2 regions of the Peribacillus sp. NPDC097225 genome follow, and region 1 is predicted to be linked to the other one. Evidence: riboswitches for the same ligand, from Rfam matches in the RefSeq annotation. Region 1 holds a riboswitch; the other holds the start of a gene.
The links. A riboswitch is a leader RNA that binds a small molecule or an ion and turns the genes downstream of it on or off. The one in region 1 is predicted to bind FMN.

Region 1 (16,473 bases):
TTTACCGGTAACCTTCTTGATAGATAAAGAAGGAAAGGTGATAGATATCATTACCGGAGCCTTGACAGAAGAGAGCATCCAAAAGCATATGGAGAGAATTAAACCATAATACTGGGGAGTTTTTGACATGAAAGAAGTAAAATGCGATTGTGGCCATGTAAATCCATATGGTACAAAAATTTGTGAAGTTTGCGGGAGTATCCTGGATAAAGAAGATAAAAAATTAATTGATATGCGCTATGAGGGAAGTGCCAGACGTTCACAGACTTATAACAAAACGATCATTGATAAAGTCTGGAATTTCTTCTCTTCCGTTAAGGTTGGGGTTACCCTTATAGTCCTGGCCTTGGTTGCTTCTGCAATCGGAACAATATTTCCACAGGAAATGTATATCCCTTCTTCTGTAACACCCGCCGAACATTACCAATCGGAGTATGGAACGTTAGGGAAGTTGTATTATGAATTCGGATTTCATAATTTATACAGTTCATGGTGGTATCTAATCATTATAGCGATGTTGGGCATATCCCTTCTGATTGCAAGTATCGACCGCTTTTTCCCATTATATCGGTCTTTAAAGAAACAAGGAATTACTCGCCATGATGGTTTCATGAAGCGACAAAGGGTATCGGGAGTGACGAAGCTTGATGGCCAGGGAGTAGATTTGGAAGAAGTAAAAGAGCGGTTGAAAAAGCAGCGCTATCATATACGTGAGGAAAATGGGAACATTCTTGCAGAAAAAAGCCGTTTTTCACGTTGGGGCCCTTACGTCAACCATATCGGACTTATCATTTTTTTAATTGGGGCTTTACTACGCTCAGTACCTGGAATGTATATTGATAAAGTGCTTTGGCTAAGGGAAGGCGAGACAAAAGAGATTCCTGGTACAAATGGTGAGTATTATCTTAAGAATAATGAATTCACACTGGAAGTCTATGATAAAGAGAATGAAGAAGACGAGCAATTCAGTGCCGCCATTGATAAAACTGGTACGATAGCTAAGACTTATGAAGCAGATGTGACATTGTTCGAGCGTCAAAATGAAGCGTTGCCAGGTGAAAAAGCAGAACTTGATAAAGTTAAGGATTTTAAAATAAAAGTGAATGAACCCTTGAAACACGATCACTTTGCTTATTATCAGGTGGATTATAAATTGGACGAGCTTAGTACCATGTCTTTTAATCTTATCAATAAAGAGACAGATGAGAAATTTGGAAATATCACGGTGGATTTGAATAATCCGCAGAAGATGTATGAATTGAATAAAGGGTATTCTGTCGAGTTAATGAGTTATTTCCCCGATTTCGAATTTGATGAAAAAGGAGAACCGACGACGATATCAAAGGTTCCGAATAATCCGGCATTTATCTTTAATATGAAGACCCCAGATAAACCAGATGGTGAAGTGAGTTTCGTAGCTATAAAAGAAACGGTGGAACCATTAGGAGAAAATACATATAAACTGGCTTTTGCTGGAGTTGAAACGAAAGACGTTACAGCTTTGACTGTCAGGAAAGATCTTACATTGTGGATTCTTTTCACCGGGGGAATTATCTTCATGATAGGTGTTATCCAAGGTTCGTATTGGAATCATCGCCGTATATGGATTAAAAGAAATGAGAGTGAGATTTTGATAGCCGGCCATACCAATAAAAACTGGCATGGCATTAAGAAAGATATAAAAAATGCGATTGAATCAACACCACTTTGTGAACCAACAGATTTACTAGAAGAGGAGAAATCTTCTAATAAGGGGGAAGTTTTAAATGGCTGATTTGAGCGGTAATTTATTATATGCGGCCTTCTTTTTATATCTAATTGCGACCTTTATTTTTGGAGGCTCGATAAAGGATAAAAAAGGAGCAGAGGAGAAAAAACAAAATAACTGGGCAAAATTAGGAATCACCTTGACCATTTTAGGATTTGCAGCGCAGGTGGGTTATTTTATTACAAGATGGATTGCTGCGGGCCATGCACCTGTTAGTAACCTGTTTGAATTTACAACATTTTTCGGCATGATGATGGTAGGGGCATTCATCTTGATTTACTTTCTTTATAAAACGCCCGTCCTTGGGTTATTTGCCCTCCCCATTGCATTATTGATCATTGCGTATGCAAGTCTGTTTCCGACGGAAATATCGCCGCTCATACCAGCCTTGCAGAGTGATTGGCTACATATCCATGTAACAACTGCAGCGGCAGGGCAGTCCATTCTTGCCATTAGCTTTATCGCCGCTATCATTTATCTGGTTAAATCGGTGGAACAGACAAAAGCAAGTAAACGGACATTTTTTCTTGAAATCATCATGTATACGTTAGTCAGTACACTTGCACTTGTAATAGTATCCTCCACTTTCTCCATGATGGATTATAAAGCTAGTTTTGATTGGGTTGATAAAAAAGATATGGCAGCCAAACAGGAATATACACTTCCTGCCTTGGTTGGTCCTCATGAAGGGGTTATGCTTGAAAAGGGACAATTCCAACCATTGGTGGAGATGCCTGCAATAATCAATGCGAAAAAACTGAACACAGTCATATGGTCGATTGGTGCAGGACTGGTCCTGTATGGCTTGATAAGGTTGATTTCTCGGAAAAGAGTCGCTGCTCTAATAAAACCGCTTGTTAAAAATGTTAATTTGAACTTGCTGGATGAAATCAGTTACCGTTCCGTTCTAATTGGATTTCCGGTCTTCACACTCGGGGCACTTATTTTTGCCATGATTTGGGCCCAGATTGCTTGGACACGATTCTGGGGATGGGACCCGAAGGAAGTATGGGCCCTTATCACCTGGTTGTTTTATGCAGCCTTTTTACATCTGCGTATGTCTAAGGGATGGCAGGGAGAAAAATCAGCCTGGCTTGCGGTCATTGGTTTTGCCATCATGATATTCAATTTGATATTTGTGAATTTGGTTATCGCTGGTTTGCATTCATATGCCTAATTAAGGGAACCTTATCATTAGATGAAGGGGGTCTTTTGATAGTAATGTCGTTAATTTTATCGATATTCCTACCAAACGATCCCTTTTTTATGATTAAAGCGTTATTGCTAGGGAAATAAATCCTAGAGGGCTTTTAGATAGCTTGTGGTAATTATTGTGACAATATAGTGAAAAGTTAAGGAAGAGCCTATAGAATTGGCTGTTTATCGGGATTTGTTAAGAAATAATATTAGGCATTAAAGCTTTCATTTTGTAAAATAAATGATAGGAGGCTGGTTACGAAATGTATAATACTATTAAAATTCTTGTGGTGGATGATGAAGAAAGAATCCGCCGCTTGCTAAAAATGTATTTAGAAAGAGAAGAATACATAATTGATGAAGCTGAAAATGGTGATGAGGCTTTAGTGAAAGCTCTAGAAAATGATTATGATTTAATCTTATTGGATATTATGATGCCTGGCAAAGATGGTATTGAAGTCTGTCGGGAGTTGAGAGAGAAAAAAACGACACCTATCATCATGCTTACCGCTAAAGGTGAAGAAGTGAATAGAGTCCAGGGATTCGAAGTGGGGACAGATGATTATATTGTCAAACCCTTCAGTCCACGTGAGGTTGTATTAAGGGTCAAGGCGTTACTGCGCCGTTCTTCCAATGCAAATTACATGCAAACCGAAGCATCAGCAAAAGATGTAATCGTATTTTCCCACCTAACGATTGATAATGATGCCCATCGTGTGCTCGCGGATGGCAAGGAAGTATCTCTCACGCCAAAAGAATATGAATTATTATATTTCTTGGCGAAATCCCCCGATAAAGTTTTTGATCGTGAGCAGTTGCTAAAAGAAGTGTGGCATTATGAATTCTTTGGAGACCTTCGAACTGTGGACACGCATGTCAAACGCTTGCGTGAAAAGTTAAACCGTATATCCGAAAATGCTGCCAAAATGATTGTCACTGTTTGGGGCGTGGGTTACAAGTTCGAAGTTATTAACGACTGATGCTATGGGGCAGTGTTGTTGGTAAGCTTTGGGCAACGATTCTTTTGCTGGTATCCTTTGTTCTGATTGTTTTGACTGTACTTCTGGTTGAATTCTTTGATAATTTTCAGATAGAGAATGTCGAAAATGATTTAACCAAAATGGCACAGCAAATCATTACGGTCACGAATGAACATGGGGGCACTGGAGACGAAGTACTCCAAATAGCTTCTGAATTGATAGGTGATGAAACGAAAGTAATCATCTTGAATGACAATAAAATGGTCTTTTCATCTGTTGATGAGAATGGGTTTAAGATAACGCCTGAATTCATTAAAGATGATCCCGAATTATTAAAGGTATTTACAGAGAGAAAAACTGTAAAAAAAGAGATGATGCTTTCGACTGAGGGGACAGATGAAGATACATTGTCAGCAATTGTAGTGGGGGTTCCTCTTGAATTAAATGGTCAGCAGGATGAGGTTTTCTTGATTCAGTCATTGGAATCGATGGAAGAAACAACGAAATCCACAACGCAGTTCATCCTCTTAGCTGCAGGGATCGCTATAATATTGACAACGATTTTCGCTTTCTTTTTATCTACGAGAATCAATGCTCCACTAGTAAAAATGAGGGAAGCTGCCTTGGCCATAGCTCGTGGTAAATTTGATACCAAGGTTCCCATCCTCACCCAGGATGAAATAGGTGAGTTGGCCATTGCATTTAATCAGATGAGAAAACAGCTGAAATTCAACATGAATGCCCTCAGTCAAGAAAAGGAACACCTTGCAAGCATTCTCAGCAGTATGGCAGACGGGGTTATTACCTTTAATAAAGATGGTACTATCCTTGAGACGAATCCTCCAGCTGACCGGTTCTTGCAAGCATGGTACTTTGAAAAAGGATACAATCGGGAAGACAATATGAATGTCCCATCAGTACTCATGAATCTATTTGACGAATCAGAGTCCTATGATAAGGAACAAGTTGGAGAAATTACTTTACAGGGTAGAAATTGGGGACTGATTGTTAGTCCTTTATATTCAACTGCAGATAATATCCGCGGTGCTGTCGCCATCATCCGTGATATGAGTGATGAACGTCGCATGGATAAACTAAGGACGGACTTCATTGCCAATGTGTCCCATGAGTTAAGGACCCCGATATCGATGCTACAAGGGTATAGTGAAGCCATTGTAGATGATATAGCAGGCAGTGAAGCTGAAAAAATGGAAATGGCTCAGATCATTTATGATGAATCGTTGAGGATGGGACGTTTAGTTAATGATTTATTGGATCTAGCCAGATTGGAATCAGGGAAAATGAACCTTACTTATGACCTGGTTTCCGTCTCCCCCTATTTAAAGAGGATTACAAGTAAGTTCTATGGACTGGCTAGAGATAAAGGGATCACGATTACGACGCATCTTCAAGACGATGGGATCAACTGGAATTTTGACCCTGATAGAATTGAGCAGGTATTGACGAATTTAATTGATAATGCAATCCGTCATACTCCTGCAGGCGGAAAAATCGATGTCATTCAAAAAATGAGTGATCGCAGAGGCTTGATTATAGATGTGAAGGACTCTGGTTCAGGTATTCCGGAAGAAGACTTACCATTCGTATTCGAGAGATTTTATAAAGCGGATAAAGCACGTACCCGTGGACGGTCTGGTACGGGCCTAGGTCTGGCCATTGTTAAAAATATCATTGACGCACATGATGGATATATTTCGGTGAACAGTTTACCAGAAAAGGGAACAACATTCAGCTTTATTCTACCTCGAATATTGGAAAATGCTGAATAAATGTCAGATTGCTTGGCAAATAATCTTGATACATGAGAAACAGAGTGGGCAAAGGCAATTGGATTCTCCTAATTGCCGATGCCCATATTTTATTTGCGGGCAGTATATGGAGTAAATTGGGTAATTAGTATAAAATAAGTATGTAACTTTCATATGAAAATATCGACTATAATTATGAACGGATGTGGAGAAATAATGAATTCCATTTTCCACGATCTTTATGAAAAATATCACCAGGAAATTTATCAATTCATTTATTATATGACCAAAGACCGTGAAACGGCAGAGGACCTGGTTCAAGAAGTTTATATCAGGATAATGAAGGCCTATAATCGTTTTGAAGGCAATAGTAGTGAAAAAACCTGGATGTATTCCATTGCGAGAAATGTGACCATTGATTATTTTCGGAAACAAAAAGGATGGAAGAATAAAATCATTCCCACTATTGATTGGGATGGTCAGATGATTAAAGATAATCAGCCGATTCCCGAAGAAGTGGCCATTATGAATGATAATGTCAGAGAGATATATCGTTGCTTGAATCGATGTACTGTTAATCAAAAAGCAGTCATTATTTTACGGTACATACAAGGCATGTCCATTTCAGAAACCGCGGATGTACTGAATTGGAGTGAAAGTAAGGTAAAAACAACGCAACACCGCGCTTTAAAAGCGATTAAAAAAATGATGGATGATTCATCAGAAGAGGGGAGGAATTCCTTTGAAGAAATCCCGTTGGAAAGAAAGAGAAATTGAGGACTTGCTTCGCCAACTTCCGGAGGTAAAAGATAAACGCTCGAAGAAAGAAGTGTTTTCGAGGATAGAAGGTAAGCAAAGAAGAAACCGTAAAAAACTTTGGATTCCTCGTATTGTGGGCATTGCCTCCTTATTCTTAATGATGATCATTGGATCTTCACTGATGATTGGAAAAGATGAATCTCAAGAGCAGGAGGTTAATAGCCACGGCAATGGAAAATTGGCCATTTCAGAAAGTAAGATCATTTTGGATAAGCAAGAAAAGCATGATATTGAATCAAATGAAAAGCAGGATGTAAAGGAAGATATTGAGGGCGAACCAATAGAAAAAAATGAATTGAAAAGTAAATCTCAACAAGTGGAAAAAGAAAAAACACCCATTCGTGCGATTTACTCAGAAGATTTGCAGGGGAAGTCGACAATAACTCTAGGCGTGCCTGATCACCAACAGAATTTTATCGTACCTCTATCTTTTGTAGTCGATACTATCGAAGAAACGGAAGCCTTGGATCAGGTGGTAAAAAAGATGTCGACCATTAATGAGAAAAAATATGGCCTGTCCGATTATTTCCCTCTAGATATTAAGGTATCCCATGTTCCCACCAACAACACAGCAAATATCGAATTAAGGGCAGGCAGTAATCTGCTGGATGAGGATATCGTGTTTCTTAGAACCATGGAAGAAACCTTATCCTATCTAAATATTGATAAAGTGACATTTACAACGGACGGAAAATCTGGTGCCAGTTTTGCTCATGCCGGAACAGTAATAGAAGAAGAAATTCCCCGGCACAAGAATCGCACATTCTTTCTTTATCACACGGATAAATCATCTTCAAGTTTCCTTGTGCCTAGCAATATCGATTATCAGAACATGGAAGAGGCCCTACAAGCGGCAAAGGAGGAACCTGGCATAGAAGGGATTTCTTCTGCTCTACCGGAGAGTTTGAAGTGGGAGAACCTAAGATATGATGGGGGTTTAGTAACTGTAGAACTGGCACAAGAAGGCCGCTTGAAGAATGATTCAGAGTCGCTTCAAGGTTTGGAAGTCATTCTATTTACAGCTAAAGACTTTGGCTATGCAAAGGTGAAGTTTGAAAACTCCCCTGTAGAAATGGTAGGTTCTCTGAATTTATCGGAAGAGATTACAGTACCCGTTGCTCCTAACTTAGTTAATTAAAGGTCAAGTGCATGCTTGCGATGTGAGAGGCAGATGAGGGTCGTTCAACAAAAAAGGATGCCCGCTAGTGGGGCATCCTTAAGTGGAAATTATAAAGCTATTCGGGCCATGAAAGTAATTTCTTGTGTTTCCTCTAAGAATTGCTTCATATTATCTTCTAATGGTTTATCGAAACTCAATACCATGATAGCTTCCCCGCCAGCTTCTTTACGACCAACTTGCATAGTCGCGATATTTACTGCATGATCACCAAGAATTTTACCGACGTTACCGATTACTCCAGGTTTATCAGTGTGTTGGATATAAAGTAAATTAGCTTCTGGATGGAAATCAATTTTGAAACCATTCAGATTGACAATCCGGGAACCATAGTTCTCGATATGAGTACCACTAATGGTTAATTCGCGGGTGTCTCCTTTTACTTTTAGACTGATCAGGTTAGAATAACCTAGAGAGTCAGTAGAAACCTTTTCGCCAATGGTAATGCCACGCTCTTTAGCAACCAATAGCGCATTCACCTCATTAACTGAAGCATCTACTCTTGATTTGAAGAAGCCTGCTATTAGGCTTTTTGTTAGAATAGCGGTGTCGAAGTCCAACGATTCACCTGCATAAGTTACGGAAATCTCCTGAATGCCTTCTTTCATGCATTGTGAGGCAATGGAGCCCATTTGTTGGACTAGTTGATAGAATGGCTGAACCTTTTCGAATACCTCTTTAGAAATGGCTGGAAGGTTAATTGAACTTGATACAGGATTACCTTCAAAATAGGTTAATACTTCTTGGGCGACTTGAACGGCAACATTCAATTGGGCTTCTTTAGTCGAAGCTCCTAAATGAGGAGTAGCGATGACGTTATCAAGTTCAAGTAATTTATGGCCAAGCGGTGGTTCTTCAACAAATACATCCAACGCGGCTCCAGCTACATGTCCCTCGACAATCATTTCATATAAATCATCTTCATCTAGGATTCCGCCACGTGCACAGTTCAATACGTACACGCCTTTTTTACAGGTGAGTAACTTTTCTTTATTGATTAACCCTCTAGTTTCGTCCGTTAGAGGTGTATGTACAGTGATTATATCCGCTTTAGGGAGCAATTCATCTAAAGTCAGGGAAGTTACGGACATTTTTTTTGCACGATCGGCTGTTAAGAATGGGTCATAAACTATGACTTCCATTCCAAAAACTTTTGCGCGTTTGGCAATTTCTCCACCAATTCGTCCGAAACCAATTATGCCTAAAGTTTTCCCACGAAGTTCCGTTCCTGTATAAGAAGAGCGTTTCCATTCTCCATTTTTCAGGGAAGCATAAGCTTGCGGAATATGGCGCATCAAGGAAGCCATCATGGCAAATGTATGTTCAGCTGTTGAAATTGTATTTCCGTCAGGAGCATTCACAACAACGATTCCGCGTTTTGTTGCGGCAGGAATGTCAATGTTATCAACGCCGACACCTGCGCGAGCAATGATCTTTAGTTTTGGCATGCGGTTCATTAAATCTTCTGTAACCTTTGTTGCACTTCTAACCAGTATTGCATCAATCTGATCAAGTTCGTTTGCTGCTTCTTCTACAGTCTTCTGAATAAGAAGAATATTGGATGCCTCTGAAAGCGGTCCGAGTCCTTCTGGTTTAATGGCATCTGCTACTAAAATCTGATACACGTGTAAACACCTTCCTAGGTAAAATTCTCTTAAATTTCAGTTAATTTTACAATTGAAATGGGAAAACTGTCAATTTAGCATACCTATATGTAAGCGCTTTAATTAAAGTTGCTTTGAAATTCTCTTGTCCAAAACCGCAAGGGCAAAGGGTTTGAGCCGAAATTTTCTAAAAATAAAAATTATTTTAGACAGAGTAAAACGTCATGATTATAAATACATATTTTGTTTAAAATGAATAAAAGTGTAATATTTTATCAGTGTAAATTCATAGTTGCGATGAAAATACTATTCAAAAAAAGAAAAATCATTTATAATGAAAATTGTAAATTAATTTTATAGGTCTATCTTCGGGGCGGGGTGTAACTCCCCACCGGCGGTGATGAAGAAAATTCTTCTAAGCCCGCGAGCCTTAGGGCAGGATTTGGTGAGATTCCAAAGCCGACAGTATAGTCTGGATGGGAGAAGATGGAGGTTCCTGAATGCGTTCAAACAGTCAAGTGCTGAACGTTTGTTTGATGAAACCTTTAATTTATCCCTTTAATTCTGTCGGAATTAAGGGGTTTTTTATTGAACATCAACATTTATGAAGGATCCCTAACCTCTTTTTCAAGGTAGATCAAGAAAAAGAAGGAGAGAGAACTATGAAATCGAACAAAGTTAAAAAGATGGTCACACTTGCAATGTTAGGAAGTCTTTCCTACCTACTAATGCTTTTGAATTTTCCATTTCCGGGATTTCCGCCTTTTCTGAACATTGATTTTAGTGACATCCCAGCACTGATGGCGGCATTGATTTTCGGACCGCTTGCAGGAGTTTTAGTTGAATTCCTGAAAAATTTATTGGATATGGTCATGACTGGAAGCGATACTGGTGTACCGGTTGGACATATCTCTAACTTTATAGCGGGGGTATTATTCATACTGCCAACATATTATGTATATAAAAAAATAAGTTCGAAAAAAGGAATGACATTTGCCTTGCTAGCCGGAACAGTTTCCATGGCGCTAATTATGAGTGTCTTGAACTATTATGTCTTTTTACCGGCATATACTTTCTTTATGGGATGGGATGCCATGACCGCACCAGAGTCAAGACAATTCATAACTGCGGCAATACTCCCTTTTAACATCATTAAAGGGGTGCTCATTACTTCCGTTTTCATGCTATTATTTGTTAAACTCCAAACATGGATCAATAAAACAAGTATTATATAAACATGCTTAATATATAAAAAGAGGCAGAAACAACCAGATGATAACTGGGTTGTTTCTGCCTCTTTAATGTATGGGGAGAAGTTTTAAAAAATACATAAAAAAAGCCATTCTCAAAATGAAAATGGCTTTTATACTTATTCGAATTTTAAAGCGTCGCCCTCGAATGATTCGTCTGCGACTTTGATAGAGTCTGTGGGGCATCCTTCAAATGCATCCATCATGTCATCTATAAGAACATCGGGGATTTCAACGATTCCTTCGTTATCATCTAGCGTAACAAAAGCAATTCCTTCATCATCATAATCATAGATATCTGGTGCTGCAGCTCCACAGGCTCCACAAGCGATACATGTTTCTTTATCAACAATAGTAAATTTAGCCATGAATAAAACCCCTCCTAAGTTGATTTACAACTCAAAACCTTTTTTATTATAGATTAACATCTCTTTCTTATTGTAAGACCGAAAGCCGAACTTATCAATAGAAAATGTAACGATAATACGGAAGTATATGAAAAGTCAACACAAATTATTGGGAAAATTTCTTTATAACGAGTACGTATTTAGTTGTTTATTCACAAATATCATTGCATATATGACATAAAAAAAGGCGGTATTTGCAGATTTTTGTTACAATATAATTGGATAAATGGAACAAGGATGTGAGTTTCATGAACAATTATCTTCAAGCAATCATTTTATATGCGATACAAAAGTTCCAAGGTGAGCGTTCCATCTACGCAATTTATCATATGCTTCAGGGTAAAAAATCGTCCCAGACTATTCAGGATGCGCACTTATTTGGGCTGACGAACATATTTGGGACTATGCCTCGTTTTACCCGGGAGGAGTTATCTCAAAACATAAAATTGTTTCTTGAACTGAAACTAATCGAACCAACGGAAAAAAACGATGTGTATTTGATTAGTGAAAAAGGAGGAGGGGCGTTGGCCTCTTATTTCAAAAAGTGGCCTCTTCCTTTATCACTAAATGGGTGGAAATACCAAAACATCACCCCGGATTTTTGGAGAAGACTCAATCTTCTTATCCAAACTATATCCCATATTGTCCACAATGAAAGGCCTTTTTATCCGATACAACAGAATCAACGAGTACAGGAATTCGTAAAGGGTTTTTTATATGCCAACCAACAAAATCGAGAGTTACTTGCTCAGCATCTTTTTGATGAATTGGTCACCCTCTTAGAGATGCAAAGTGAGTTGAACCGTGACATTTTTGTTTTGAAAATTACGGGAGTCAATCGAATCGGACTTACGTTTGAGCAGATTGGAAAAAGGAAAGAAATTGATGAGTGGTTTGTGCACTACGTTTTTCTCGATTCATTGCATCAAATGCTCGCAGAGATATCAACAGTACGCGATTACCCTCTGTTGGCTTCTCTAATCCATGATTGGAAAAATGGTGGGCATCCTCATCTAACACAATCGACACATACGACTCTGCAATATATTCAGGCAGGGAAAACGCTACAGGAAATTGCAGAGATTCGTCGTTTAAAAGGAAATACGATTGAGGATCATCTCGTAGAAATCGTGCTATCGGACAAAAGTTTTTCGATAAATGACTATGTTCCAATAGAGGATGAAGACAAAATCATTACGGTCATTAAACGGTTGAATACGAGAAAACTCAAGGTAATCAAGGAAGCTGTCGATAATGAGCAAATTAGTTTTTTTCAAATAAGGCTTGTACTTGCGAAAATAGGTGATAGAGGATGAACTTGAATACAGTCCTGAAAGATAAATTTGGATTTGACAATTTTCGTCCTGGACAGTATGAGGTAATCGAATCCTTGCTAGAAGGGACCCACACATTGGCAATGCTTCCCACAGGGTCTGGTAAATCATTATGTTATCAACTCCCTGCTTACCTTATCAATAAGACGGCTATAATTGTTTCGCCGTTATTATCCCTGATGCAGGATCAGGCGGATCAGCTTAAGATGAGAGGAGAAAAAAGTGTTCTGACCCTCAATTCTTTTTTGACCGCGTATCAAAAAAAACAGGCATTTGAACGATTGCAAACGTATCGGTTTATTTTTCTGTCTCCCGAAATGCTTGGGCTAGAAAGTGTAATCCAGTCTTTAAGGAAAATTGACATAGGCTTATTTGTCATTGACGAGGCGCATTGCATTTCTCAATGGGGATATGATTTCAGGCCGGATTACTTGAACTTGGGAGAAGTGAGGCGTAAGTTAAATAACCCATTAACGCTTGCCTTGACGGCAACAGCAACAAAAGAAGTACGGGAAGATATTATCAGCAAATTGAATATATCCCAACATAAGGAAATCGTTTCATCCGTTGATCGGGAAAATATCGCGATACTTGTGGAAAATATATATAGCTACGAAGAAAAGCTTGCCCGTGTCCTCTCGCTTGTCAGGGAATTCCCAGGTAGTGGAATTATTTATTTTTCTTCGAAAAAAGTGGCTGAAGCGGTCTCGGGTTTTTTACAGGAAAATGGAGTCGGTAGTGTCAATTATTATCATGGAGGTATGGAACAGGAGCAAAGAATGCTCATTCAGCAGCAATTCATCTTGGGCCAGTTAAAAATCATTTGTGCAACGAGTGCGTTTGGAATGGGAGTCAATAAAGCTGATGTTAGATTTGTCATCCATTTTCATATGCCATCCACAATGGAATCATACCTTCAAGAAATAGGGAGGGCAGGCCGTGACCAAAAACAAAGTGTAGCCATTTTACTATATAGCGAAGGGGATGAAGGACTTCCGTTGCATTTGATGGAACAACAGCTACCAACTGACCATCAAATTGAGGCCGTTTGTTCGTATTTAAATGAAGCGAATAGAAGTATGGCTGATTTAAGTCTTTCTGAAAAAGAGCATCTTCTTCAGAGCTTTTCTTTGAATGATATTCAATTCCGTTTTTTTACACAATTTCTGACGGATGATGACTCACCATTGCATAGAACAAGGATGAAAGACTATTGTCATACAAGAAAGATGCAAAATCAGGCAAAGCTGAACGTTTTTTTGAATTGGATTCATACTAAAATATGTAGGCGTTTGGGCATTTTGCATTATTTTGAAGAAGAGCAGCGAAAAGGGAATGACGTATGTTGCGATCGTTGTGGAATAGATGCAAAAAATATCTTGGATGTATGGCCGGCAGTAAAGGAACAGCAGGGTAATTCATATTCTACATGGAAACAGGAATTAGCTTTTATCTTATTGGATAAGGATAATGGGCATGAAAAATAAGCAGGCGCAATTAATTAAACAGCTGACAGACAAACAGTTACTATATAATTTGTTCCTGACCCAAATTATTCTCTTAACGATTGGCTTTTTTTTAGGTATTATCTTATTTGAAGATTTTTCTACCTTTCGTTCTTTATTTGACATTAAAGATATGGATATTTTGTTGATAGGTGTCCCTGCTGGAATCTTAGTGGTCATTTTTGATGTGGTCATGATGAAAGTGACCCCTGTTTCCTATCAGGATGATGGTGGAGTCAATGAACGCATTTTCAGTAGCCTACCATATCCCATGATCTTTATCGTCTCTTTGTTAGTAGCGGTTAGCGAGGAATTATTATTTCGTGGTGTTATGCAGACACATATAGGCTTATTGTGGACGAGCATTATCTTTGCGGCGGTTCATTATCGTTACTTATTTAATTGGTTTTTATTTTTGAATGTGACGCTTTTAAGCTTTCTCATCGGATTTTTGTTTGAATGGACCCAAAATATTTTAGTGACGATCACAGCCCATTTTTTAATAGATTTTATCCTCGGTATATTAATAAGACATAAGTATGTAAAGCTGGCAGTATGTGAAGAGGGTGGTGACTTAGATGAGTCGTGTAAAAGAGAATGAAAACGATCAAGCTGGAGAACTTCGTACGCGATCCGATCGTCATAAGGTGAAGTCATCTTTACCAAAAAGAAGTGAGGTTCATCAGAGTAAAAAGAAAAAAAGCAAAGTGAAGATAAAGTTCCCAATGATTAAATTATTATCGCTATTTTTCATTTTGCTTCCTATAGGATTTTATAGTCTTTATACATACCTTCAGGATAGGCCTGAAAAGGATACCAAAAGTAGTGAAGTGGTGAATTTTAGTGATGACGAAGAAACTATAGAAGAGGCTGTGCCGACAACGGCAACGGCCGGGGATATTAAGGAAAAAGAAGAAAAAGATACTGCTAAGCTTAAAGAAAAAAAGCAAGAGGAAGATAAGGCTGCAGAAGAAAGAGCAAAGAAAAAAGCCAAACAAGAAGCGGAAGCAAAGGCTAAAGCAGAGGCGGAAGTAAAAGCCAAACAAGAAGCGGAAGCAAAGGCTAAAGCAGAAGCGGAAGCGAAAGCCAAACAAGAGGCAGAAGCAAAGGCTAAAGCAGAAGCGGAAGCGAAAGCCAAACAAGAAGCAGATAATAAAGTAGCTTCTGGGGATGCCGCAGCTACCAAATCGGAGGCTGACGGATATAAAGTTGTTTACCATACGGTTCAGGCAGAAGAGACATTGTTCAGGATTGCGATGAACTACTACAAATCGCAGGAAGGCATTGCGCTAATTCAGAAATGGAACGGGCTGAATGGCAATGAGATTTCGAAGGGACAAGTCTTGAAGATACCACTGAAAAAGTAAAAGCAAAAGCACTCTGTCTCTTAAGATCGACAGGGTGCTTTTTTTCCTAAGGTTGGGTTATTTATAGTAAAGGTCCGCCCCCATTATCATTTTTTCCAAGACAACCTCATATCATGATTTGAAGGATTAGGAAAGAGGGGGAAGATAAATGGAACCGGCAATCATTTTATTGGATGATAAAACCGATCAGGCGGCAAAACAAATGTTACAGAATGTTGTGGTCCGCAAAAAAAAATTCGAGACGCTCAAAAAGAAGCATCTTCATAGTTTATGGGCAACAATGATTATCGCTGCTCTTTTCTTGATATATCTTTATTTATATATAGTTGTTCCTTATTCCTATTCGTTCTTTAAGATGTTCAGTGTCTTTGTTGACCATTTTAGCCATTTTTTATTTTTGGCTGCGACGACCGGAATCTATGGTTATATGATGATGATCAAAAAGAAAATGGATAAAGCAGAAAAGGAATTTCAATTGCTTCGATGTGAAATTATCAACAAAAGCAAACAGTTGTGGGAAAAAGAGGATGAATGGAAAAATCGGCACAAGGTATTTGACATGATGAAGAAGAACTATGATATTAACTTATTTCATGAAAATAAATAAACTCCTAGTTAGGAATATTGAATAGCGGGTATTATGGTTTTATGAGTAAGTTTCGGAAGGATTTCGGTAATTGAAAAGAAAGAAGGTTTAATGAAAGATGTTTTTGGTTTATGTGTTTTTGGGTTTGGTACTGCTTATATGTGTGATGGTTTTTTACATGTGGAGTACAGCTAAACAAGATAGGCTACTTATCCAGGATTTATATTTCAGCAACTTTCCGGAAGGATTTGGGGAAATTCGGATTTTTTTTATTTCCGATCTACATCGGAGAATCATATCGGATCGTTTAATCGAAGATGTCGTTGGTAAAGCGGATTTAGTCATTATTGGAGGGGATATCAGGGAAAGTGGAGTCCCTTTAGAGCGGGTAGAAAAAAATATCTTGAAACTGAAAGAGATTGGTCCTATATATTTTGTATGGGGGAATAATGATTACGAAGGGGACTTTCATGAATTGGATGCCTCACTTCTGAATCTCGGGGTCAAGATATTGGATAACACTTCCGTTTCTTTTGAGTCGGAGTCAGGAGAAAAGGTTGCTCTCTTAGGCATAGATGATATTTCAGTTGAAAGAGACAGACTCGACCTTGCTCTTTCGGACTGCGGGGATGAGCATTTTCGGATTTTGATCAGTCACAATCCACTTGTTAAAGAACAACTAAAGTCAGAAAATCGTATCAGTCTCGTTC
Region 2 (16,473 bases), on a different contig from region 1:
TGTTTCTGAGACTGCAGAGCGCCACTACCGCTATTATCTCCACTGCGGATTTGAGGTATCGGAAATCAGTGAGGATTATGATGTGTTGATAGATGCGCTGCTTGGGGTCGGAGCGAGGTTGCCACTCCATAATGATATCGAACAGCTGATTGATTGGATGAATGAGCAAGAGGCCGTTCGGATGGCAATCGATATTCCGACAGGCGTTTTGGCGGATACCGGTGAAGTGGAAAAGGCTATAAAGGCTGACCGAACATTCACGCTCCACGGGTACAAACCATCGGCGTTTCTCGAAGGAAGTGTCGAGTATTATGGTCAGACCGAAGTGCTCGATATTGGCTTGCCACAGACATCCAATTGGCGGGTATGGACCAAAGGGGACGTTGCCGCAAGCTTCCCGAAGCGAAATGGTGCCTCGCATAAGGGGACATTCGGGACGGGACTGTTGATAGCGGGTACGGATGAAATGCCGGGAAGTGCCATGCTGGCGAGCCTTGCCGCGATGCGGAGTGGAATCGGGAAATTGACTGTGGCGACAACAAGGTTCGCTTCAGCAATTATCGCGAGCCGGGTGCCGGAATGCACATTTTTACATGATGGACTGGAAAAGGTAGCGGCTGGAGCGATGCCTAAAGGGATAAGGGGAGTGGCAATCGGCCCAGGATTGGATAATGAGGAAAAAATCGACCGGGCGTTACATGAAGTAATGAAAAGGGACCTGCCGATCATTATCGATGCAGGAGCCCTTAAGAAACGCGACTATCCCATGCGTGAAGCGATGACGATCGTCACGCCCCATCCTGGTGAGTTCAGTAAAATGACGGGTCTTCCGACGAAGGAAATCCAGAAAGACCGCCTGCGCCTCGCATCTGAATATGCGATCTCGAATAAGGTGACCGTTGTACTCAAAGGAAGAAATACGGTGATGGCGTTTCCCGATGGCGATGTATGGGTGAATTCGACCGGCAATGATGGACTTGCCAAAGGCGGGACAGGTGATACCTTGACTGGGATGATCCTTGCATTTATCTCATTCTATGAAGATAAGAAAGCGGCCGTGGCCAATGCTGTATACTGTCACGGGGTAAGCGCGGAGCAATGGAGTGAAACGAGGGCGAAGAGCAGTCTGCTCGCAAGTGATGTGAGTGAAAACTTGGCCTATGTGTTGAAGGAATTCGAATAGGCACTCGCTGATGGACGACATGAAGTGAGTGCTCGATAACAATAAAATAAAAAGAAAGTACCATGAAAAGGTAGGGAATCAAAAACTAGCTGTCATCTTAGCAGCTAGTTTTTTTTGCTCGTATCCCCGCCTTTTAGTGGGTCCCGGTATGCAGGTCTTCATGGCATGTAGCGATATCCTGGCTAAAGATTTTCGAAGTTTATGGGATAAAAAAAATACAAGAATAATACAATGTTAAATGAAATATTTCAGAAAATTAACTAGATAGAGAGGTTGACTTATCTCCTGATTATTTCCTGAATGGTTATGTTAGAACACAGTACCTCGGCATGCATCTTGTTAGCAGAATACATATCTCTGTATTAAAAATATCAGTAGAGAAGGGTGTTTCTACATGGTGAAAGAAAAGACGGATATTCAGCAATTGATTGATTGGGATAAAAAGCATTTTATCCATCCGACAACAGCGATCGAACAACAGCAGCAAGATGGACCGAGTTTCATTTTTACCGAGGGTAAGGGGATTTACCTAACGGACATCATGGGCAGGACGGTTATCGATGGGATGTCTTCCCTTTGGAATGTGAATATCGGGCATGGGCAGGACGAAATTGCCAAAGTGGCGAAGGAACAGATGGAGAAATTGGCGTTCACCTCTAATTTTGCCACCTTCAGTAATGAACCAGCCATTCGGTTGGCTGCCAAAATCGCTTCCATCGCACCCGGAAATTTGAATGCCGTGTTCTTTACGTCCGGAGGGTCGGAATCGAGTGATACGGCGATCAAGCTTGCGCGTCACTATTGGATCTTAAAAGGCCAGCCCAACCGGCAAAAAATCATTTCCCGTTCGAAGTCCTATCACGGGGTGGCGATGGGAGCGACTAGTGCCACGGGATTGAAGCCTTTCCGCGACTTCACGAATTCCCTTGCGCCGGATTTCTATTATGTGGATGGTTCCTCCATTGAGGAATTGCGCAAGACCATTGTACAGGAAGGACCGGAAACTATCGCTGCTTTCATAACGGAACCGATACAAGGGGCTGGTGGCGTGAATATGCCTCCTGAAGGCTACTTCAAGGAAGTCAGGGAGATTTGTGATGAGTACGGCATTTTGTTGGTGACGGACGAAGTCATTACCGGTTTTGGCAGAACGGGTGCGTATTTCGGAATCGAGCACTTCGGGGTCATACCAGACATGATGTGCTTTGCCAAAGGCGTGACTAGTGGATATGCCCAATTGGGCGGTGTTGTCCTGAATGATAGGATGTATCAGGATTTCATAGCCCTTTCTAAAGGGACGCTTTTACATGGCTACACGTACAGTGGCCACCCGATGGCTTGTGCCGTTGCGTTGAAAAATATCGAAATCATTGAACGGGAAAACTTAATTGAAAACTCGAAACAACGTGGAGTGGAATTGCTTGCAGGCTTTAAAATGCTTCAAGCTAAACACCCCATAATCGGGGATGTAAGGGCACTTGGACTTATTGGTGGCATATCGATCGTCAAAGACAAACAAACGGGGGAAAAATTCGAAACCCCTTTGGCTCCACGGATCGTTTCGGAGGCCGCTAAAAATGGTTTAATCTGCCGATCTGTTACATTCGATCAAGATACGCTCGTGTTTGCACCACCTTTGATCATCACTAAAGAAGAGGTTGAAAAGTTAATGGAAATCTTGGACGATACATTTGCGGCTATCGAAAAAGAAGGTATATAAGACGTGAAGATGATGGCATTCTAAACAAGAGGGTGGTTCGGATGCCACGAAAAAGGCTGCTTCCCCAGAGGGAACAGCCTTTTTTTGTGGAGCGAATGAATCCAGAATTTGAGTCAATATATTACAAGAATCGAGGATATTTCCCGGGAAACGAGTGAATGCGAGAAATAAAATCATCATTTACACTGCTTTTTCCACATCAACACGGCCGGAAAAGAAGACGGCACCATTTCCCATATCGGAGAGCCGGTCTGGCGTGAGGGCATTGATATGCTGCTTTCTGCCAGGTGTATTTGGCCATATGCCTTGGCTGACTAGGACACCGGCCAGGACATTTTCTCCTATGACGGCTTTTAATACACATTCGCCTCGTGCATTCCAGATACGGACCATATCGCCGTCTGTTATCCCTCGTTTTACTGCGTCTTCCGTATTCATATGCAGTTTTGGTTCTTTTTCCATCGATATATGTTTCTCGTTATTGGAAAAAGTCGAATTCAGGAAATTATGGTTCGGCGCCGGTATGAATAAGAACGGCAGGTCGCTGTCTTTCGCGATGGGTGTATAGGTAGGCAATGGTTCGTACCCATGCTGTTTCATCCGTTCGGAATAGAGTTCGATTTTGCCGCTCGGTGTCGGCAGTTTCCCTGGGAAGAGTGGTCGCATCTCGGCTTTTACAAACTGATGTTCAGAAAGAGCTTCATAGTTGATGTTTCCTAAATAAGGATTCTCGGGGAAGTCGAGTGCTTGACGGATCATGTCTTCCTCAGAGTCTTGAAAAGCTTGGTCCTCGAATCCCATGTTAGCAGCCAACAGCTTGAACAATTCCACATTTGATTTGGACTCTCCATATTTCTCCATGACTGGCTTTTGAATTTGTATGTAATTATGCCAGTAGGAAGTATAAAAATCCTCCGTTTCATAGGATGAAGAGGCGGGAAGGACCAGATCGGCATACTGCGCCGTTTCAGTTAAGAATAAATCATGGACGACCGTGAATAGGTCTTCTTGCATAAGTCCTTCCTTAACCTTGTTTGCATTGGGAGCGACAAGGGCAGGATTGGAGCTGTATACAAATAAGGAACGAATCGGGTTCTCCTTATCTAAAAGGGCTTCTCCGATTTGATTCATGTTGACGATGCGAGTAGTCTTGTTTCGCAAAAGCTCAGGGCGTTGTAAGGCATCTTTGTTAAATGCCAAATAACCGGAGTTCCCTTTCATCGCCCCACCGCCTTTAACAAGCCACTGTCCGGTAAGGGCGGGAAGGCAGGCGATGGTCCTTACAGCCATTCCGCCGTTATCGTGATGTTGCAGGCCATTACCGATTCGAACGAATGATGGTTTGGTCTGTCCATACATCCGGGCTAATGTATAAAGGTCTTCGATTGGAACGCCCGTGATCGTGGAGACGGTCGCCGGGTCATATTGGCGGACATGCTCACGCAATTCGTCAGAACCGACCGTATAGGCGTCTAGGAAAGGCTGATCGACCATATTTTCGGCATATAAAATATGCATGATGCCAAGGGCAAGTGCACTATCCGTACCAGGCAGGATGGGGATGAACCAATCAGCCCACTTCCCGGTCTGGTTTTTATGGACGTCGATCACCACAACCTTGGCGCCATTTTTCCGGGCCTGCTGGGCAATTGTCACTTGGTGCATATTGGTACTCACGGCATTAATCCCCCACATGATGAAAAGCTTTGTGTCTATCGTTTCCTCCGGATCGATTCCGAACGAACCGCCCATGGTATAACTGTAGCCGACCGAACCGGCAGAGTTACAAATGGAACGCTCCAGCCTACTTGCCCCAAGTTTGTGGAAGAAGCGACGATCCATGCCTTCAGCACTGAGGTTTCCCATGTTTCCATAAAAACTGTAGGGGAGGATGCATTCCGGTCCATGCTGGTCTATCAAGGCCTTCCATTTTGACGTGATCATCCCGATCGCTTCGTCCCAACTAATGGGGGCGAATTGCCCTTTTCCTTTTGGACCGATTCGCATAAGCGGTTGCGAAAGACGATGCGGATCATATAGACGGGCTGTCATATTCCGGACCTTGTTGCAGATATTTCCCTTTGTGACCGGGTGTTTGGGATCCCCCTGGACTTTCACGATTTTTCCGTCTTTTTTGTGAAGGAGTAAACCGCATTGATCGGGGCAATCAAGTGAGCAAACCGATGGGAAGATTCCATCCTGTTGTTTGAAATAGGGTTGCATGACTTTGTCCTCCTTGTTTTTTGGAACGCTTTTTTGAATAGTCTATTAATTGTATATTTTAATATATTGGGTATTAGAAAGAACTACTTAACTTATGTTTTTTTTTCTGATAAGCTTATTTTAATAAAATGAGCCTTCTCTATCGAAAGGTTCGTAAGTAATGGAGGAAGAATTTTTGGAATATGGAGCAATCGTTTCAATTGTCATATACATGGCAGGTATGCTGTTAATCGGGTACCTTGCTTATCGAAGGACCGCTAACCTGACGGATTACATGCTCGGAGGAAGAAACTTGGGTCCGGCTGTAACCGCTTTAAGTGCCGGTGCTTCCGACATGAGCGGATGGTTGCTGATGGGCCTTCCTGGAGCCATGTACTTGAATGGCTTAAGTGCCGGGTGGATCGTCATCGGTCTGTCAGTAGGCGCTTATCTAAACTGGTTATTCGTGGCGCCAAGGCTTCGTACATATACGGAGATCGCGAATAATTCTATTACTATACCAGACTATTTGGGGAATCGGTTTAAAGATAGCTCCCGAATTTTAAAAGTGGTATCGGCTTTAGTCATTTTAATCTTTTTTACTTTCTACACCTCTTCCGGTATGGTAGCAGGCGGGGAGCTTTTCCGGACGGCCTTTAACCTGGATTACCGATATGGAATCTGGCTGACGGCAAGTGTCGTCATTCTTTACACGTTATTCGGTGGCTTCCTTGCCGTGAGTTGGACGGATTTTGTTCAAGGAACCATCATGTTCATTGCCTTAATTCTAGTACCTGTCGTCACCATTGTAAATATAGGAGGCTGGACTCCAACATTTACGGAAATAAAATCAATTGATCCGACCCTTTTGCATGCGTTTGAAGGAATGTCGACGATTGGGATCATTTCGTTGCTGGCATGGGGACTTGGTTATTTTGGCCAACCGCATATCATCGTCCGATTCATGGCGATATCTTCCGTGAAAGAATTGAAAAGTGCCCGTCGAATCGGTATGGGCTGGATGGTGTTCGCCATTGTAGGTGCCATGTTCACTGGATTGGTCGGGATTTCTTACTTTAGCAAGGCGAATGCGCCTTTGGGGGAAGCGAATGCAGAATCAGTATTCATCCTCCTTTCTAAAGAGTTGTTCCCGTCTCTAATTACGGGATTCTTGCTGGCGGCGATTCTATCCGCAGTCATGAGCACGATCGCTTCTCAATTATTGGTGTCGGCAAGTGCGTTGACGGATGACTTCTATAAACAGTTCGTTCGTCCAAATGCTTCCGATAAGGAATTAGTGCTGGTTGGACGGTTGGGCGTATTGGCGATATCCGTGATTGCCCTTGTTTTGGCGTTCAACCCGAGCGGGACCATTTTAAAATTGGTTGGGTATGCTTGGGCAGGTTTCGGCTCGGCATTCGGACCGGTCATATTACTGAGCCTTTTCTGGAGAAGAATGACAAAATGGGGAGCCCTGGCTGGAATGATCATCGGTACGGTAACCGTGATCGTATGGGAATCCATCGACAAGTTCGCGGAAGTCTACGAAATCATACCTGGCTTTATCGCAGGTACGCTTGCCGTCGTGATTTTCAGTATGTTATCGGCGAAACCTTCTAAAGAAATAGACGAAGATTTTGATCAGGCTGTTAAAAACCTAACTAAATAGAATGCGCTGTTCAATTGAATGGATGGCACTCTCTTTTCAATCATTAGCAAAAATATGGTACAATAGCTGTAAAGTCCTTATGTGTAGTGCATGAGGACTTTTTTTTGAGTGAGTTGGGAATAATAAGCCAAAAAATAAATATAAAGGATACGCGATGAACCATTCACATAAAATTGCAGGTAAAGTAGCTATTATATATATGATCATTGGGGCCTTATGGATTTTTGTTACCGATTACATCTCGATGTCCCGCGCAAAAGAGAATGTTCACACCTATGCGATGTTCCAGCATTCGAAGGGGTGGATCTATATATTCATAACCGGGATCATTCTCTATGTCATCATCCGGTATTGGACAGGGAAAATGTTGCGGTCCCAACAGGAATTCAACTTGAAGGATGAGCAGTATCAATCCTTGTTTAAGCACAATCCAGATAGTGTTCTACAATTGGATCTTGAAGGCAGGATCATGTCGGTTAATCCAAAAGCCGAAAAGTTCCTCGGGGTCCGAGGTGAGGCATTAAAAGCAAAACAAGCGGGATACTTCATCGATTTGATCGAAAATGAAAAAGCATCTGATTATTTTATCAAGTCTTTGGAGGGAGAAGCTGTACACTTCGAAACGAATATCCAGAGGATGGATGACGAAAAGCGAATCATGCGTGTCACCTTTTTGCCCATCATTGTCCACAAGGAGTTACTTGGAATCTATGCCATCGTCCGGGACATTACCAAGGTCCGGCGTGAAGAGGAATTGATGGTCATGTCTGAAAAGCTCTCCGTCATCGGGCATCTCTCGGCAGCAGTGGCACATGAAATAAGAAATCCGTTAACATCATTAAAAGGGTTCGTGCAATTAATGGATATGTCCAAGGAAGTCGACCCGTTGCATACTGACATCATGTTAAAGGAAATTGAACGCATCAATATCATTTCGAGCGAGTTGCTCGTCCTTGGCAAGAAACAGGATGTCACCTTCCGTAAGCTGGACCTTGGGGATTGCCTGCATCAAGTGTATACACTCATGAAAGCTGAATCGAACCTGAACAATATTGAGATGGCCATTGAAGTGAAAGGGGCAGACCCCGTTTTAGTCATGGCCGATTCGATCGAGCTTAAACAGCTATTCATCAATCTCATCAAGAATGGCATCGAGGCTGTTGGTGAGAATGGAAAAATTGACATATCCCTGCAAATCATCGATGATCATGCTATAGTCATGGTCAGTGATAATGGGATCGGGATGGAGCCGGAGCGGTTGGAGCGAATTGGTGAACCGTTTTATTCGATAAAAGAAAAGGGAACGGGAATCGGGCTTACCATCTGTCAGAAAATTGTCCATCGATTGAATGGTGAGATGCGATTTGAAAGTGAGAAACATAAAGGGACGACGGTGACAATTCGGATTCCGTTGGCTACTACCCTATAACAAATGGTACTATAAAGGATATGAAAAGTTTTTTTATTAAAGGAGAACGATATGAGCGAATTACCTGTATTACTGAACGATAGAAAGCCATTTATCCAGGAAGTCTGGAAAAAGTCAGGCTTTGCACAACTTACGCCGGTACAAACGAAAACGATTCCTGTCATTGCACAAGGAAAAGACGTCATGGCCGAATCTCCAACGGGGACGGGAAAGACACTTGCTTATTTACTGCCATTGCTTGAAAAAATAGATCCTGAAAAAAAATCCCCCCAAGCTTTAATCTTGGCTTCATCACGGGAATTGGTGATGCAGATCAATGAAGAGATTCGGATTTGGTCGGAAGGTAGCGGTATTTCTGGAGCAGCCTTCATTGGTGGTGCCAATGTGAAGCGTCAGTTGGACAAACTGAAGAAGCATCCACAAGTGATTGCGGGAACACCAGGCCGTGTCTATGAATTGATTGCCCAAAAGAAGTTGAAGATGCATGAAGTGAAAACGATCGTACTCGATGAAGGAGATCAATTGATCATTCCCGAGCATATGCAAACAATCAACAATATTATCAAAACGACGCTTAAGGACCGCCAAATCATGGTGTTCTCGGCGACCCTTCCCGAAGAAACGGAAAAAGTGGCCCGAGGATTCATGAATGAACCAGAATTGATCAAGGTTGATAAAAGTGAAAAAATGGATTCGAAGGTCGATCATCTTTATTTTGTAGTCGAAAGACGCGAAAAGTCCAAAATCTTGGAGAAAATCACAAGATTGAAAGATGTGAAGGCATTGGCCTTTTTGAACGATATTGCCGAGCTTAGCGTGTTACATGAGAAGCTTAAGTTTAAAGGCATCGAAATGGGCGTACTTCACGGGGAGTCGAATAAAGTCGATCGTGAAAAAGCGTTGCGTAAGCTTCGTTCTGGAAAGTCACCGATGTTGATTGCAACCGATGTGGCGGCCCGTGGACTTGATATTAAAGGACTGACAGCCGTCGTTCATATTGATATGGCTGAAAACATTGACCAATATATTCATCGGTCTGGTAGAACGGGACGTGCCGGAGCGGATGGCACGGTCATCTCGATCGTGACGGAAAGAGAAGAGCGTGAGTTGAAGAAAATGGCTCGCGAACTTGAAATCCCCTTAACGAAAGTCACTTTCTATGGTGGGAATATCGTAGAAGAAGAATAGGCATGAAGAATGGAGATGGCCATGAAGGCTGTCTCTTTTTTTATGTTCTGTAGCGTAATCCGGCTATCCTCATTTGACGTTCCTATTTGATAGATTGCAAGCTTTTTAAAGGAAAACTGGCCGCTTCACAAGCTTTGTGGATGATTAACAAGGGCAACAGGACTGATCCTGTACGAATGCCCAGGCGACTTACATTGAAAACGCTTTCAAAATATGTTTTTTTAACATATGATAGATATAGCTATTTGGATAGGGGGAGTTAGAATGGGAGAGAAATATAAGCATATTGAAACAGCTGTGATTCATGAAGGATATGATTCGAAGGAGCATTTAGGAAGCTTGACCACACCTTTGTTTCAAACCTCGACATTTACGTTCGATACGGCCGAACAAGGGGAAAACCGGTTTGCTGGTTTAGAAGATGGATATATTTACTCGAGGCTGGGAAATCCGACGGTTCGGGTGCTGGAAGAGAAGATTGCGGCCTTGGAAGGCGGTGAAGCGGGACTTGCGTTCAGTTCAGGGATGGCTGCCGTGTCTGCGGTCCTTTTTGCTTTGACCAAAGCCGATGACCATATTGTTTGTTCAAAAGGGTTGTATGGATGTACTTTCGGCCTTCTTCAACTGATGGAGGAAAAATACCGAATCACCCACGATTTTTGCGATATGGAAACGGAGGACCAGCTAAGGAGCATGATCCGTCCGAATACGACCTGCATCTATGTTGAGACGCCGATTAATCCGACGATGAAAATGATCGATTTAGGATTGGTCATGAAAGTCGCCAAGGAGAATAATGTGCCTGTCGTGGTCGATAATACGTTTTCCACTCCATATTTACAGAAGCCACTGGAATTTGGATGTGATGTCGTCCTTCATAGTGCTACGAAGTATCTTTGTGGACATGGGGACGTTGTGGCCGGTCTGATTGTCGGAAAGAAGGAGTTTATCAATCAGGTGGCCATGACAACACAGAAGGATATCGGAGGGATTATTTCGCCATTTGATGCATGGTTGCTGTTGCGGGGATTAAAGACGTTGCCAGTCAGGATGGATCGTCACGCTTCTAATGCAACGGAGATCTTTCGCATGCTGAAACAGCATCAACGGGTTAAGGCCGTCTATTATCCAGGCGACGCAGAATCAGGGGATTATCGGATCATGGAAAAACAGATGAAATCCGGTGGAGGCATGATTTCCTTTGAACTGGAGGGGACAAAACAGGATGCCCAACGATTCCTCAATAACTTGAAGCTTATAAAAATCGCGGTCAGCCTAGGAGACGCTGAATCCTTGATCCAGCATCCCGCTACGATGACACACTCGTCCATCCCAAAAGAATCAAGAACGCAGATGGGCATCACCGACCAACTCATACGGCTCTCCGTCGGCCTAGAATCCTGGCATGACATCTGGTCTGACCTTGAACAGGCGTTTTAGGGGTCTGACCCCTTTTATTTCCTGAATTATTTCCTGAGGTTCCTGATCAGGACGGTTATGGATAGGATGAGGATGAGGGCGGCCAGGATATAGGATGTGGTGGTGATTGTCGGATGGGGCGTGCTGTTCCTTACGCCGATTCCGATGATGGCCCAGACGAAGACGAGTGGGTAGCACCAGTCCTTGTTTTTGATGGCAAAGAAGAATGCCAGAGCCGTGGCTACGAGTAAGAGGGCGATCGTCCATGCTACATCGGAAATCCCGAAACCATTCCAGCCGATATAGGTCAGATAGTAGGAAATGTTAGCAATGGTCGCGACGCTCACCCATCCTAGATAGACGGAAAAGGGCATCAAGTCGAGAAAGGCATGCCTCACTTTTATAATGTTTGTGTAAATGACAATCAAGGTCAATAAAAGTGTAATGATGATGATGACGGATAACAGGAAGTATTCGTAATGCCAAGCTAATAGCCAGGCTCCGTTAAATACACAGCTTAAGGCGAACCATGGGAAAGAGACCATATATGCGGGACTTGTTTGGTGTTTCCCCATAAACTGTCTGGCTACCCAGATGGCAAGAAGAAAATAAATCAATCCCCATATCGAGAATACATAGCCGGCTGGGGTAAAAAGAACGTCCAGTTTCCCGGAAACTTCTCCTGAGGTTTGGCCGTTGAAGGGAAGGTAATTAGCCAGGAAATTCATCGTGATGACGAATAGATAGGCAACAAGGTTGATAAGAACAATTAGCATGTGTCTTCCTCCTTTGAATGAAATTGGGACATATTATCTTATTCCTTTTAAATTGGAGAGATAACCTTTTTTAGCACATCGGAAGGAAGGATTCTTACTTGGTGGATAAAAGAAGGTATTCAAGATCTGTAAAGGGATAAAGGTACAACACGTCTAAAAAATAAGGACCTTGCTACTTTTATTGCAGCAAGGTCCTTTAAAGGTGTTTAATTAATTAGTGAAATTAGGATTTAGCGTTAACAACCGTTTCATCCTTTTTTTCGGGGGTTACATATTCTTCTTTTAATATGGAATAATAGGCGCTGTCTAATAATGTACCCTTCGTCATGTGGCTTTTACGGTGAATCCCTTCACACTTCATGCCTAAGCGATCCAATACTTTCCCGGATGCGGCATTTATCACATCACATTCAGCAAATACTCGCTCCAAATCCAAAACATTGAAGGCTAACTCCAGTATTGATTTTCCCGCTTCGGTCATATAGCCTTTACCCCAGAAATTCCGGTTTAAAGTATAACCCAGTTCTCCACATTTGTTCGATTCATGCACCCTGAATTCGATAGCCCCAATCATTTTGTTGTCTTCCTTTAACACGAGTGCATATTTGCCGATAGGCTCTTCCAAGAAATAGTTCGCTATGAAGTTCTTAGTCTGGTCCAAATCTTTATGTTTGTCGTAAAGGTAACGTGTCGTTTCTTCATCAGATGTATATTCATACATATCCTCAGCATCATCAAGCGAAACCGGACGTAAGATGATACGCTCACTTTCGATATGATTGTGCTGAACCATTAAAAGGTTTGTCTTTCCCATTTGAATTCCCCATTTATTCTTGATTTTCCAATTATTATATCATGATTTGTCACATTTATAAGAAAATAATGGAATCAAATTTTAGCATCTCTCTTGGATCGTGTATACGAGATTTGTATTATGGCAGGGATCCGTTGATATGTAAGCACCACGGCTATAGTCGCTTACATAGGATGGATTCCTCCCTTTTCTTATAGGATTTGCTTGCAACTATCGATTCATTTTAGGATAGATGTTTTACATCCGTACTTTAGAGTGTTAAAATAATGGAAGATTCAAAAAAATAGTTAGTCCTTCGGGGTCGGGTGAAAATCCCAACCGGCGGTGATGAAGCAATTCTAAGCCCGCGAGCCTGATAAAGGCAGGATTTGGTGAGAATCCAAAGCCGACAGTACAGTCTGGATGGGAGAAGGACGTGTGAAATCCAAGTGTATACGTACGCCTATTTTTTCAGAATATGAAATGATGGGTTTATTAGGTATACCATTTTTTTCACTCATTTCTCCTGCTAACTCCTTAGGCCATCCTAAGGGGTTTTTTATATGTGTATAAAAGGGGGAGAAACTATGTTTACCGGAATCATTGAGGAGATCGGCACGGTTCATTCCATGAAAAAGGGAAGAAGCAGCATGGAACTGGCCATTTCCTCTAAGAAAGTACTGGAAGATGTCCATCTTGGAGACAGCATTTCCGTTAGCGGGGTCTGTTTGACGGTGACTTCCTTCACACAGACTTTATTTACGGTCGATGTGATGCCTGAAACGGTGAAAGCTTCATCGATCCGGATATTGAAACCAGGTTCAGAAGTGAATCTTGAACGTGCGATGAGTGCTAATGGACGTTTCGGCGGCCATTTCGTTTCAGGTCATATTGATGGAACGGGCACCATCATGAAAAAAGAACGAAAAGAAAATGCCGTCTATTATGTGATCCAACTGGAAGAAGGGCTCAGTACATACTGTATGCCAAAAGGATCTGTTGCCATCGATGGGACAAGCTTGACGATATTCGGCATCGAGGGAAATTTGCTGACTGTATCACTCATTCCCTTGACCCATCAGGATACCATTTTGGGCAGGAAGGCGGCAGGCGATATCGTAAACATTGAAAACGACATGTTAGGGAAATATATCATACATCAAATGAAAAACAGCGAATCAAAACCAGGACTGGATTTAGCATTCTTGTCTAAGCATGGATTCTAATAAATGGAGGTGTACAGGATGTTCCATACCATTGAAGAAGCGATTGAAGATTTGAAAGCTGGGAAAGTAATCATCATTTCCGATGATGAAGACCGCGAAAATGAAGGGGATTTCGTGGTGCTTGCAGAAAAGGCGACACCCGAAGCCATTAACTTTATGGCGACGCATGGCCGTGGGTTGATTTGTACGACGATTACCGAACAGTTAGCGAAAAAGCTGAACTTGCATCCGATGGTCAATGATAACACCGATCATCATGGGACGGCCTTCACCGTAAGTATCGATCATAAAAGCACGTCTACCGGAATCAGTGCGTTCGAGCGGTCCATTACCATCCTTGAGCTTTTGAAGGAAGATTCGGTTGCCGAGGACTTTCAACGCCCGGGGCACACTTTTCCGTTGATAGCCAAGGCAGGGGGCGTGTTAAGCCGCACGGGACATACGGAAGCCTCCGTCGACTTGGCCAAGTTATGTGGGGCTGCTCCAGCAGGTGTCATTTGTGAAATCATGAATGAAGATGGAAGCATGGCACGTGTATCCGACTTGGAACTAATTGCGGATAAATTCAACCTGAAATTCATTACGATTGCGGACTTGGTACAATACCGTAAGCAAAAGGAATCATCGCAAGAACAGGTATACATTCAAAATGCATGATGTTTTTAAAATGAGGAGGAAATAGACATGGGGAAAATTATCGAAGCACAATTAATCGGATCGGGACTGAAAGTGGGAATCGTGGTTGGAAGGTTCAATGAGTTCATTACAAGCAAGCTATTGGGCGGAGCATTGGATGGTCTGAAACGCCACGGTGTTGACGAGGATGACGTGGACATCGCTTGGGTGCCAGGAGCATTTGAATTGCCGCTCATTGCCAAGAAACTTGTGAACACGGGGAAATACGACGCAGTGATTGGATTAGGGACGGTCATCAGAGGTTCTACTTCGCATTATGATTATGTCTGCAATGAAGCAGCGAAAGGAATGGCCTCCGTTGCTTTGGATACCGGAGTTCCGGTCATCTTCGGATTATTGACGACGGAAAATATCGAGCAGGCCATTGAACGGGCCGGCACGAAATCGGGAAATAAAGGATATGAAGCAGCGGTCAGTGCCATAGAAATGGCGAACCTTGGAAAACTGATTGAACAATAAATTAGATAGAAAGCCGCGGAAGGGCAACCATCCGCGGCTTTCTTCTTGAACAAATTACTTCTCGCTGACTGTCAGCTTTTCCAGGCTTCTTAAAAGGTCTTCAAAACTGGAGAAGTTACTTTCCATTTGGGTAATGAGGGTATTCTGATCCACCACGCTCGCGGCGACTTCCTCAAGGGAAGCGGCATTTTCCTGTACGATGCTGGCAATATTGGTCACTTCATTCGTTGCCGTACTCGAGTTTTGCGTCAAAGCTTGAAGCATGGTTTGAAGCTTGATCGATTGTTCCATGACTTGGAGCGTGTTTCCTTCCATCTCTTTGAAAACGTGTTCGACATCTTCGGACTTTTCCTTTATCATGCCTGCAACATCCAAGCTCTGATTCACGCCATCTGTCACCTCATTAGACTTGATGGAGATATGATGTAAGATTTGCTGGATTTGATTGGTCGCCTGTCGGCTGTTTACAGCAAGCTTCCTGATCTCATCCGCAACCACGGCAAAGCTCTTCCCATGTTCCCCCGCTCGTGCCGCCTCAATGGAGGCATTCAAGGAAATTAAGTTCGTTTGGTCCGAAATGTCTTCGATTGTTGCCAGAATCGTTTGGATCTGCTTATTTTGTTGATTCAATTCTTCCATTAAGAAGGCGGTCTGTTTAGCCTTTTCCCCCACGGATATAATATCTTGGGCAAGGATGATCATCGCCTGACGTCCATCTTTGGTGCTTGATTCATTTTCTACCGTATGGACTTTCATTTTATCGGATGCAAGGGTGGCCTGTTGAACCTCTCCATCGAATGAATCGATGGAATCTTTCACCTCATTGGCGCTTAATGCCTGGGATTCAATATTCCTTGTGACTTCTATAAAGGCATTCGTGATTTCCTTGGAGATATTTCCAGTGACTTGGACATTGGCTTGCAGCTCATTGTAAAAGTCGGTCAATCCATGAACGGATTTAGTGATTTCGTCAAGCATATCCTTTGTCTTGATTTCCGTTTGTCGGCTCTTTGCAAGCTCGACCAAGGCGACATTAATCGAAGCACTACCGATTAAACTGAAAAAGACGGATAAAATGGCAGTTAAAATAAATAAAAGAACGATACCAAGTACAGTGACGCCCTTTTCAGATAAAACCAAGGAAAAAGGTTCTGACCATAAAATCAGGTAAATCAGGAACCCTGAATATAGGACGATCGACAAGATGACATGATAATAATCGTAATAAATGGACGCAAAAAGAAGCCCTAGATATAACAGGACCAATGACAAAGGGCTACTGGACTGGATGATGATCGAAGCGAATAAAAGGTTGATCGTGATGCCGATAAGATAGGGAACCCCGAGTGTCCATTTTTTTAGCTTGATCAAAATGGAGGCCACAACGACGGGGATGATGCTAAAAAGGGCAATGATTCCAATGTTTAGAGTCGGTATGCCGACTGTGAATGATAATAGGAGGCCGGCAGCAATCGTGAATAGCGTGTAGATGATGATGGCCGAGTGTCTTGAGTTATTTATTATTTCTCTTGATGCACGATCTGATCTGAACTGATACATTGTCATACCTCGATTTCTATTTAGTAACTCATCTATATTACGATGTAAATATTACAAAATAAAGAAAAAAATTGAAGGTGTCCGGTTTTTTTTTACGTTCAAAGCGGTTTTGGGTGGAACCGTGTTAAAATAGTCGGATGTGATTATGCTACA

Region 2: linked by a shared signal. The riboswitch ahead of ribE (riboflavin synthase) and the one ahead of ACIQXH_RS01230 (ECF transporter S component) in region 1 are both predicted to bind FMN.

What each region holds. Positions count from the first base shown of each region.
Region 1 is NZ_JBIWDJ010000001.1:247,005-263,477, reverse strand. It holds gene resA (thiol-disulfide oxidoreductase ResA) at 1-109, shown strand, start outside; gene resB (cytochrome c biogenesis protein ResB) at 128-1,774, shown strand; gene ccsB (c-type cytochrome biogenesis protein CcsB) at 1,767-2,945, shown strand; gene ACIQXH_RS01255 (response regulator) at 3,229-3,945, shown strand; gene ACIQXH_RS01250 (ATP-binding protein) at 3,942-5,735, shown strand; gene sigX (RNA polymerase sigma factor SigX) at 5,910-6,491, shown strand; gene ACIQXH_RS01240 (hypothetical protein) at 6,457-7,671, shown strand; gene serA (phosphoglycerate dehydrogenase) at 7,761-9,335, opposite strand; FMN riboswitch at 9,675-9,806, shown strand; gene ACIQXH_RS01230 (ECF transporter S component) at 9,977-10,549, shown strand; gene ACIQXH_RS01225 (ferredoxin) at 10,684-10,932, opposite strand; gene ACIQXH_RS01220 (YpbB family protein) at 11,220-12,287, shown strand; gene ACIQXH_RS01215 (RecQ family ATP-dependent DNA helicase) at 12,284-13,792, shown strand; gene ACIQXH_RS01210 (CPBP family intramembrane glutamic endopeptidase) at 13,782-14,411, shown strand; gene ACIQXH_RS01205 (LysM peptidoglycan-binding domain-containing protein) at 14,389-15,177, shown strand; gene ACIQXH_RS01200 (DUF2663 family protein) at 15,326-15,784, shown strand; gene ACIQXH_RS01195 (metallophosphoesterase) at 15,888-16,473, shown strand, end outside.
Region 2 is NZ_JBIWDJ010000005.1:148,113-164,585, forward strand. It holds gene ACIQXH_RS15725 (NAD(P)H-hydrate dehydratase) at 1-1,183, shown strand, start outside; gene ACIQXH_RS15730 (aminotransferase family protein) at 1,578-2,903, shown strand; gene ACIQXH_RS15735 (molybdopterin oxidoreductase family protein) at 3,084-5,126, opposite strand; gene putP (sodium/proline symporter PutP) at 5,302-6,774, shown strand; gene ACIQXH_RS15745 (ATP-binding protein) at 6,929-8,203, shown strand; gene ACIQXH_RS15750 (DEAD/DEAH box helicase) at 8,255-9,391, shown strand; gene megL (methionine gamma-lyase) at 9,656-10,831, shown strand; gene ACIQXH_RS15760 (tryptophan-rich sensory protein) at 10,858-11,586, opposite strand; gene ACIQXH_RS15765 (GNAT family N-acetyltransferase) at 11,810-12,400, opposite strand; FMN riboswitch at 12,688-12,818, shown strand; gene ribE (riboflavin synthase) at 12,967-13,605, shown strand; partial or broken gene ribB (3,4-dihydroxy-2-butanone-4-phosphate synthase) at 13,624-14,226, shown strand; gene ribH (6,7-dimethyl-8-ribityllumazine synthase) at 14,290-14,760, shown strand; gene ACIQXH_RS15785 (methyl-accepting chemotaxis protein) at 14,815-16,320, opposite strand.